DNA from 2 places in the Hymenobacter aerilatus genome. Region 1 is predicted to be linked to the other one. Evidence: riboswitches for the same ligand, from Rfam matches in the RefSeq annotation. Region 1 holds a riboswitch; the other holds the start of a gene.

Evidence for each region. Region 1 has a riboswitch for cobalamin ahead of metE (5-methyltetrahydropteroyltriglutamate--homocysteine S-methyltransferase). Riboswitches for the same ligand answer to the same signal wherever they lie in the genome.
Region 2: it holds a riboswitch for cobalamin, as region 1 does, so the genes downstream of both, MUN82_RS07070 (acyl-CoA thioesterase) here and metE (5-methyltetrahydropteroyltriglutamate--homocysteine S-methyltransferase) in region 1, are expected to answer to the same signal.

Annotation. Positions count from the first base shown of each region.
Region 1 is NZ_CP095053.1:419,393-423,777, forward strand. Features, by position in the region: gene MUN82_RS01720 (T9SS type A sorting domain-containing protein) at 1-1,078, opposite strand, end outside; gene MUN82_RS01725 (3-ketoacyl-ACP reductase) at 1,352-2,068, opposite strand; cobalamin riboswitch at 2,215-2,409, shown strand; gene metE (5-methyltetrahydropteroyltriglutamate--homocysteine S-methyltransferase) at 2,609-4,385, shown strand, end outside.
Region 2 is NZ_CP095053.1:1,678,824-1,683,208, forward strand. Features, by position in the region: gene MUN82_RS07060 (CoA-binding protein) at 1-211, opposite strand, end outside; gene MUN82_RS07065 (NAD(P)/FAD-dependent oxidoreductase) at 301-1,884, opposite strand; gene MUN82_RS07070 (acyl-CoA thioesterase) at 2,099-2,506, opposite strand; cobalamin riboswitch at 2,686-2,886, opposite strand; gene MUN82_RS07075 (MFS transporter) at 2,993-4,273, shown strand; gene MUN82_RS07080 (hypothetical protein) at 4,282-4,385, opposite strand, start outside.

The sequences.
Region 1 (4,385 bases):
TCTCCGTAATGCGCACGTTGCGCTGGCCATAGCCAACCACGATACCAGAGGCTTCTGAGCCTTGAATAATATTGCGTCGGATAATGTCAGCATTCGTACCGGTGCGGGTGCCGTCGCGCTGGAGGTAGCAGATAGCCGAGCCCTCCAGCGAGGCTGTATTGGTGCCGTTACCACCTAATCCCGAGGCGAGCATCGTATTGTTCTCAATGATAGAGGCTGAAACAGAGCCAATTTCGAATTGCACGGCACTAGAGTTGGTAGCCGTGAACAAATTGCCGCGAACGGTTGCTGGCCCAGCAACCGCCGTTCCGGACCTACCTAGTGTAATGCCGTCGCCTCCGCCTCTGGTGTAGCCATTTTGGTTGAACTGACAGCCCGTAACGCTGACGGTGTTAGCAGCACCATTAATGACGTAGATACCCGAGCTGCCCGTAAAACCAATTAAGGAGTTCGTAACACTGCCTGCCCCGCCAGTGCCAATGGTAATGCCAAACGAAGCGCAGGGAGCATTTGCTGGGTAGCCGTAGTCGAGTGCCGTGGTACCTATAAGGCAATTCACTACGCTGAAACCGCTGCCATTCAAAGTCAGGGCTGCACTGTTGAACTGGTCAGAGCCTCCATGTATGGCAACACCACGGATAGTAAATCCTGCGGCCGTGCAAGTAAGTGCGGAGAAGCCTGTAGGAAAGCTAATTTCAACTTCAGGTCGTTCCACGGGAGACACAGCCAGCCCATCTATTCCTACAGTCGCGGTGGTGCCAAAGGTACCTGTGTTCGTATTGCCTACGGTTGTGGTCTGCGTAAAACCATCAAGCGTGACATTCGCTACGGTAATGTTGGGTAAAGCAGATGCAAGCGTGATTAAGGCCCGCTGGCTTGCAAAAGAACCCGTAAGCGCGCTGCTGGGAATATTGAAGGCAATAGTGTGCGGCCCAGCACCGGCGGCATTCACATCGGTAATAGCTTGCCGTAATGAGCCGGTGCCCGCATCGGCAGTGTTCGTAACAGTGAAAGTAGCCGCTTGGCTGATACTAGTGAAACCTATGATAAGGTAACTAGTCAGTAAGAAATGTTTCATAACGCTGGCAGGTAAAACAGTGCCAGAGTCCTTACAAACTTATTGCCTTACTTTATGAAGATTGGGTCTACAAAGCCTGATGTTTGAAAAGTGAATGAACATATAAGTTAAAGCCATTCCATCGGTATACTAAGTTGAAAACGAGCTGTTACGGATCGATAGGAAGGATTTTGTTTAACCATAGTTCTCTAAAAATAAGAAAGTACCTAATCGAGCGAAGCTCCTCCTAAACAGATCGTAAGCAGGAGCTTCGTTCGATTAGGCACTTCTGCTTTACGGATTGGTGCTCCACAGCCCGGCTTCCTTCACAAACACCCGGCGGTTCAGCTTGAGTTGGGCAATGATGAACTCGGCCAGATCTTCCGGCTGCATCACTTTCTCGGGGTTGCCATCCGTAAGCTTTAGCTCCTGCGCCAGCGGGGTAGCCACGGTGCTAGGTGTGAGGGCCGACACGCGAATGTTGTGCTTGCGCACCTCCTGCATCAGCGACTCGGTGAGGCCCAGCACGGCAAACTTGGAGGCCGAGTAGGCACTGGTGCCTGCCGCCCCGCGCTGTCCGGCCGTGGAAGAAATATTGATAATGTCGCCGGTCTGGCGCTCAATCATGCCGGGTAGTACAGCGCGAGTGGCATAGTACACGCCCATGAGGTTCACCCGGATAATGTTTTCCCAGGCGTCGGGTTCCTGCTCCAGAAACTTGCCGAACGCGGCTGTGCCAGCGTTGTTGAGCAGAATATCAATGGCCCCGAGTTGCTGCTGTATCTGCGCTACGGCAGCTTCCACGGCGCCTCGGTCAGCTACATCAGCCGTTGCAATGGCAGCTTTCACGCCTAGCTTTTCCAGTTCGGCGGCTACGTTGCGCAAGTCGTTTTCGGAGCGGGCCAGCAAGCCCACGTGCACGCCTTCGTGTGCCAGAGCCACGGCTACGGCGCGGCCAATGCCTTTGCCGGCACCCGTTACAAGGGCGACTTTTCCGGTCAGATTTTCCATATAAGTAAAGGGGATTAAAGAGGTTGGTGAGCCCTACCCCAGGTTCCCTGTGAGGTAGGGGTAAGGGGTAGGACTACTAGCAACCAACTAGCCTGCGAGTTGTTGCGCCGGAAATTTCGCGTATCATTGCCCTTAGTTCTTTGCAATATCAATTGCCGTAGAGGGGTTTTCGGGTAATACCGGAATTAATAAGGAACCGTGTGTGAATCACGGGCTGTCGCGCAACTGTAAGTACCCAAACAAGTTACGATCCGTAGCACGTCCATTGTTCTGCCAGGCAGAATGAGAAGGATGATCGTAATGGTACAAGCCAGGAGACTTGCCTTTCTACGCCTTGACGTATGCTTCCGCGCTCTGAAGCAGTAGTCTGGTCAATTGCATACTGCTGTCTTCTTAAGAGTCTCCGCGAGGTGGAGGCTGGCGCGTGCGTATGCACGCCGGACGGTAGGGTGCAGGGTAGGCCATACACTGTGTTGGGCGCGTAACGTACTCGTTGCGAGAACAATAAATCCATTTATTGTTCCCTTCACCCTAAGCACTATGCTTACGCACAACCTCGGCTACCCGCGCATTGGTAGCCAACGCGAACTGAAAAAGGCCAGTGAGAAATACTGGTCGGGCCAGCTGACGCTGTCCGAATTGCAGGCCGCCGCCCGCCACATTGCCCAACACAACTGGCAGTTGCAGCAGGAAGCCGGCCTCGATCTGATTCCCTGCAACGACTTCAGCTACTACGATCAGGTGCTGGATACCAGCTTGATGGTAGGGGCCATTCCCAGGCGCTACACGCCCGTGCTCAGTGAAAATCCGCAGAACACCGCGGTGGATCTATACTTTGCCATGGCCCGTGGCTACCAGCGCAATGGCCTCGACATCACGGCGATGGAGATGACGAAGTGGTTCGACACCAACTACCACTACCTCGTGCCCGAGTTCACGGCCGACCAGGAGTTTCGGCTGTTTTCGGAGCACATTTTCGATCAGTTCATTCACGCACGCAACACGCTCAGCACCACGCCCAAGCCGGTGCTGCTGGGGCCGGTTTCCTACCTGCTGTTGGGGAAGGAAAAGGAAGAGGGCTTCCACCGGATTGAGTTGCTGAAGCGGTTGCTGCCCGTGTACGTGGAGGTGCTAACCAAGCTGCATCAGTACGGTGCCACCTGGGTGCAGCTCGACGAGCCCTACCTAGCTCTTGATCTAACATCTGCTGAAAAAGACGCCTACCTGTTTGCCTACGCCAAACTGGCGCGCAGCTGCCCCGGGCTCAAATTACTTGTAGCCACTTACTTCGAAGGCCTGCGCGACAATGCCGAGCTGGCCGTGAGCCTACCCATCAGCGCCCTGCACCTAGACCTGGTGCGGGCGCCAGAGCAGTTGGATGCTGTGCTGCCGCTGGTGCCGCAGTGGCTAAGCCTGTCGCTGGGCGTGGTAGATGGCCGCAATATTTGGAAGAACGACTACCAGGCGTCGTTGGCGCTGCTTGAAAAAGCAGTAGCAGCGCTGGGCACCGAGCGGGTGCTGCTGGCGCCCAGCTGCTCGTTGCTCCACAGCCCCTGCGACCTGGACCTGGAAACCAACGACGCGACGCTGACGCCGGAAATTAAGAACTGGCTGGCCTTTGCGAAGCAGAAGCTGCGCGAAGTAGAAGAATTGCGTCAGATTGCAGACCATAGTGCTCAGGACCTGCTACGCCAAAACCAACAGGCGCTGGATAGCCGCCGCAAGTCGGAGCGTATCCACCGTACCCATATCAAGGAGCGTACCGCCGCCGTTACGGAGGCAGATGCGCGCCGCCGGAGCCCGTTTGCGGTGCGGCAGGCCCGGCAGCAGGAGCACCTGCAACTGCCGTTGTTCCCCACGACTACCATCGGCTCCTTCCCGCAGACCGAGGACATCCGGCAGTTGCGTGCCCGCTTCAAGAAAGGAGAACTGAGCAGCGAGCAGTACGATGAAGCCTTGCAGAACGCTACCATCGACGTGATTCGCTGGCAGGAAGAGGTAGGGCTGGATGTGCTGGTGCACGGTGAGTTTGAGCGCAACGATATGGTGGAGTACTTTGGCGAGCTGCTCGACGGCTTTGCTTTCACCAAAAACGGCTGGGTGCAGAGCTACGGCTCGCGCTGCGTGAAACCGCCTGTTCTGTACGGCGACATTCACCGCCCGCAGGACATGACTGTGGCCTGGAGCACCTTCGCGCAGGCCCAGACCCAGCAATATGTAAAAGGTATGCTGACGGGACCGGTAACCATTTTGCAATGGTCGTTTGTGCGCGACGACCAGCCAAGGGCCACTACCGCCTTGCAGATTGCGCTGGCCA
Region 2 (4,385 bases), 1.3 Mb from region 1:
AGCTGGGCTGGTTCTGAGGGCCAACGTACAACGTCACGGTATCCACATCTTCCTCGGTGGGGCGGTCGGTGTGGATGTCGAGGCCAGCCACTTGGCCCTTGCGGATGCCGACGGGCACCACCTCATGGCCGTAGTTTTTGAGCATGTTCACAGCCCGGAATGAGTAGCGGGCGGGGTTATCACTGGCCCCAATAACAACAGTCTTTTTCATAAGCTATTGGCTATCAACTGTTGGCTGATAGCTTTAATGTGTAAATGGACAGAAACTTCTGTGTACGAAAGAAAAGAGGCTAATAGCCATCAGCTAACAGCTGCCTTAACCGCTTCCGCGCACCGCTCGCCATCCATAGCCGCCGACACGATACCGCCGGCGTAGCCCGCCCCCTCACCGCACGGAAATAAGCCGCGCACCACCGGGTGCTGCAAAGTGTCCCGGTCACGGGGGATGCGCACCGGCGACGACGTGCGACTCTCTACCCCCACAATCTGTGCGGCGTTGGTGGCATAGCCCGGAATCTTGCGCCCGAAGTTTTCGAAGCCTTGCCGCAGCCGGTTTGCCAGGTTTTTGCCCAGCACCTTGTCCATCGGCACCGACACCAGGCCGGGCTGGTAGGACGTTTCCAGCAAGTCAGCCGAAACCTTGCCTTTCAGGAAGTCGCCTAGCCGCTGAGCCGGGGCTACCTGCGTGTTGCCAGCTAGCTGGCAAGCGCGCTGTTCAATCTGCTGTTGTAGGTGCAGACCGGCCAAGGCGCCGTGCTGGCGCACGTCCATATCTTCCAACTCCACGGCCGTTACAATGCCAGAATTGGCAAACTCCGAGTCGCGGCGGCTGGGCGACATGCCATTGACCACCACCTCGCCGGGCGCGGTGGCTGCCGGCACAATAAAGCCGCCAGGGCACATGCAAAACGAAAACACGCCCCGCTGCCCGCCCTGGCCCTGGGTTTGGTGCACCAGCGCATAGGAAGCGGCCGGCAGCAGGCCGCGGTCGGGGAGGCGGTACTGGGCCCGGTCGATGAGCTGCTGCTGGTGCTCCACGCGCACACCCAGCGCAAAGGGCTTAGCCTCGATGAGCACGCCGCGGCGGTGCAGCAGCTCGTAGATGTCGCGGGCGGAGTGGCCGGTGGCTAAGATGACGGCATCGGCCAGCAGTTCCTCGCCCTGGGCCGTGACCACGCCACGGAGGTGGTTCTCAGTTAGCACCAAATCGTCTACCCGTGTGTCAAACCGTACCTCACCACCGGCTGCGCGCACCGAGTCTCGCAGGGCGGCCACCACGGCCGGCAGCTTGTTGGTGCCGATGTGTGGGTGAGCATCTATCAGAATATCGGGGGTAGCGCCGTGCTGCACCAGTAGGCGCAGGATGCGTTGTACGTCGCCGCGCTTGGTAGAGCGGGTGTAGAGCTTACCATCGGAGTAGGTGCCCGCGCCGCCCTCGCCGAAGCAATAGTTGCTGTCGGGGTTGACGAGCTGCTGTTTGTTGAGGGCCGCTAAGTCGCGGCGGCGGGTGCGCACGTCCTTGCCCCGCTCCACCACAATAGGCTTGATACCGAGTTCAATGGCCCGCAACGCCGCAAACAGCCCGGCCGGACCCGCTCCCACAATCAAGACCGTACGGCGGGCACGGCTCACGTTGGGAAACTGAAACCACGGGCCAAACAGCTCGGCCGGGGGCGCCGTGCGGTAGATGTCGGCGCGCAGGCGCACCAATGGCTGCCGGCCGCGGGCATCAATGCTGCGTTTGCGCAGGTGCACAAAATCGGCCTGGCCGGGGCGTAGGCCGGCGGCTGCCAAGAGGGCTTCGTAGCGCGTAAATTCGTCGTAGGCATGCTCAGGCGAGAGCAGCAACTCGACTTCCTGGGGGGAAGCAGTGGTAAACAACATGGGTGAAAGGTAGTTACCCTTTAAACCGGAGTAGGAAAAGGACCACAAAGATACAGAGGAGCAGCTTTTTCTGGCAGAAAATAACCATTAGAATGTCATTCCGAGCTTGTTGAGGAATCTCGTGTGCCACGGTAATTTCAATCGTCAGGAATTAGCGGGAGCACGCGAGATTCCTCGACAAGCTCGGAATGACGTTCTATCAGTAAAAGTCCTGTTATCCTACTGCCTCCACCGGCTGATCCAGGATGCGGATGGGGCGCTTATTTTCGTCGATGGCTACGAACGTGAAGACGCCTGAAACGGCTTTTTCGCGCTCCTCGGAGTACATCTGCTCCACAAACAGGTCCACGCGCACTTTCAGGCTGGTGTTGCCTACGTGCTCTACGCGGCCAATCAGCTCCACCAGCGTGCCGCCGGGAATGGGGTGAGTGAAATCGACCCGCTCAGAAGATACCGTCACCATTTTCAGGCGCGAAAAGCGGGTAGCCGTGATAAAGGCTACCTCGTCCATCATGTGCAGGGTAGTACCGCCAAAGAGCGTGTCGTAGTGGTTGGTGGTGTTGGGGAATACGGCTTTGAAAATGCGCGTCTCGGCACGGGTAATTTTCTCTTCGAGGGTCATCACAAGTCAGTGAAAGGGTGAAACGCTCTTCGACGGCTTTTCGAAGGAAGCCAACCCACAACCGAGCCGATGCAGGGTAGGAAAAAGCGTACGACTCCTGGCCGGTGGCGCGGGGCGCTCCGGACGGCTCGTGTGCTTCCTCCATACCCGACAATGGCCCCAGGCGCGGGGGCTACCTACTTGTCAGTCGGCGGTAGGCAGGTTTCCTGACTTCGTGCCGTGTCGCCCGACCCTTCTCACCCGGCCGTGTAGGCAGGCAATGGGTAGCAAGCGGGGACACCGTGGTGGCACTCACAGTAGCGCGTCTGTTCGGGAGTTGCACCCGATTCCCTTTTTCGGGCCGCACCCGCGGGGCGGCCACCTTCCGTCGTCTGTTGGAAAACAGGCAAAGAACAACTGCCGGCAAAGGTAGATGCTGGCGCGGGAATACCGAAAGCCGCTTTACGCCGCGTACCTTGCGGCATGACAACAGCTCCTACCCGCACGATGGCCTCGCGGGTGAAATCCATCTTCAGCGGCTCCATTGGCAATCTGGTAGAATGGTACGACTGGTACATCTACTCGGCGTTTGCGCTGTACTTCGCGCCGGCTTTCTTCCCCAAAGGCAACCAAACGGCGCAGCTGCTCAACTCGGCGGCCATTTTTGCGGTAGGCTTTCTGATGCGGCCGCTAGGCGGGTGGCTGCTGGGCCTCTACGCCGACCGCCAGGGCCGGAAAGCGGCTCTGCTGCTGTCGGTGGTGCTGATGTGCACCGGCTCCCTGCTCATTGCCCTCACGCCCGGTTATGCTACCATTGGCGTGTTCGCGCCCGTACTGCTGGTGGTAGCGCGGCTGCTACAGGGGCTGAGCGTGGGCGGCGAGTACGGCACCTCGGCCACCTACCTCAGCGAAATAGCCGACCGAAAGAATCGGGGCTTCTTTTCCAGCTTTCAATACGTGACCCTGATAGCAGGGCAGCTGGTGGCGCTATTGGTACAACTGGCTTTACAAGCGCTGCTGACTTCGGAGCAGTTGCACGCCTGGGGTTGGCGCATCCCGTTTGTGATAGGTGCAGCAGCGGCCGTGGTGGCGCTATTTCTGCGGCGGCACATGGAAGAAACAGACGCGTTCGTAAAGAAAGATCAACCCGCTGGATCGGCGCCGGAGAAAGAAGAAAGCAAGCTGCGCGTGCTGCTGCGCTACCCTCGCGAGGTGCTCACGGTGGTAGGCCTCACGCTGGGCGGCACCATTGTATTCTACACCTTCACCACCTATACCCAGAAGTTTCTGGTAAATACCGCAGGCTTCACAAAAGACCAGGCCACGCTGGTGTCGTTTGGGGCGCTGGCGGTGGCCATGGTGCTACAACCCGTAGTGGGGGCACTGTCGGATAGGGTAGGGCGGCGACCGGTGCTGCTGGCGTTTGGGGTAGGCGCCACCCTGGGTACTGTGCCCCTCATGACAGCCTTGGGCCGCGCTAGCAGCAGTTGGGAAGCGTTTGTGCTGCTGGTCATCGCCATGCTCAATATGAGCGGCTACACGGCCATCAACGCCGTCGTGAAAGCCGAGCTGTTCCCAACCGAAATTCGGGCTTTGGGGGTAGGGCTGCCTTACGCCCTCACTGTGGCTCTGTTCGGGGGAACGGCCGAGTATGTGGCGCTGCTGGCCAAGGAATACAACGTGGAGGCGTGGTTCTATTGGTACGTGACGGCCTGCGCCATCATTTCCCTCATCACCTACCTGCGCATGGCCGATACCCGGCACACCTCGCGCATCAACCAGGAGTAGCACACACACTAACCGACCGGCGCTGGCGGCGTGTCGTGGCGGGCGTTCCACTCTGCTAGTAGGGGCAGTAGGTGGGGCGAGTCGTCGCTGATCCAGTGCATCGCCGAATCTG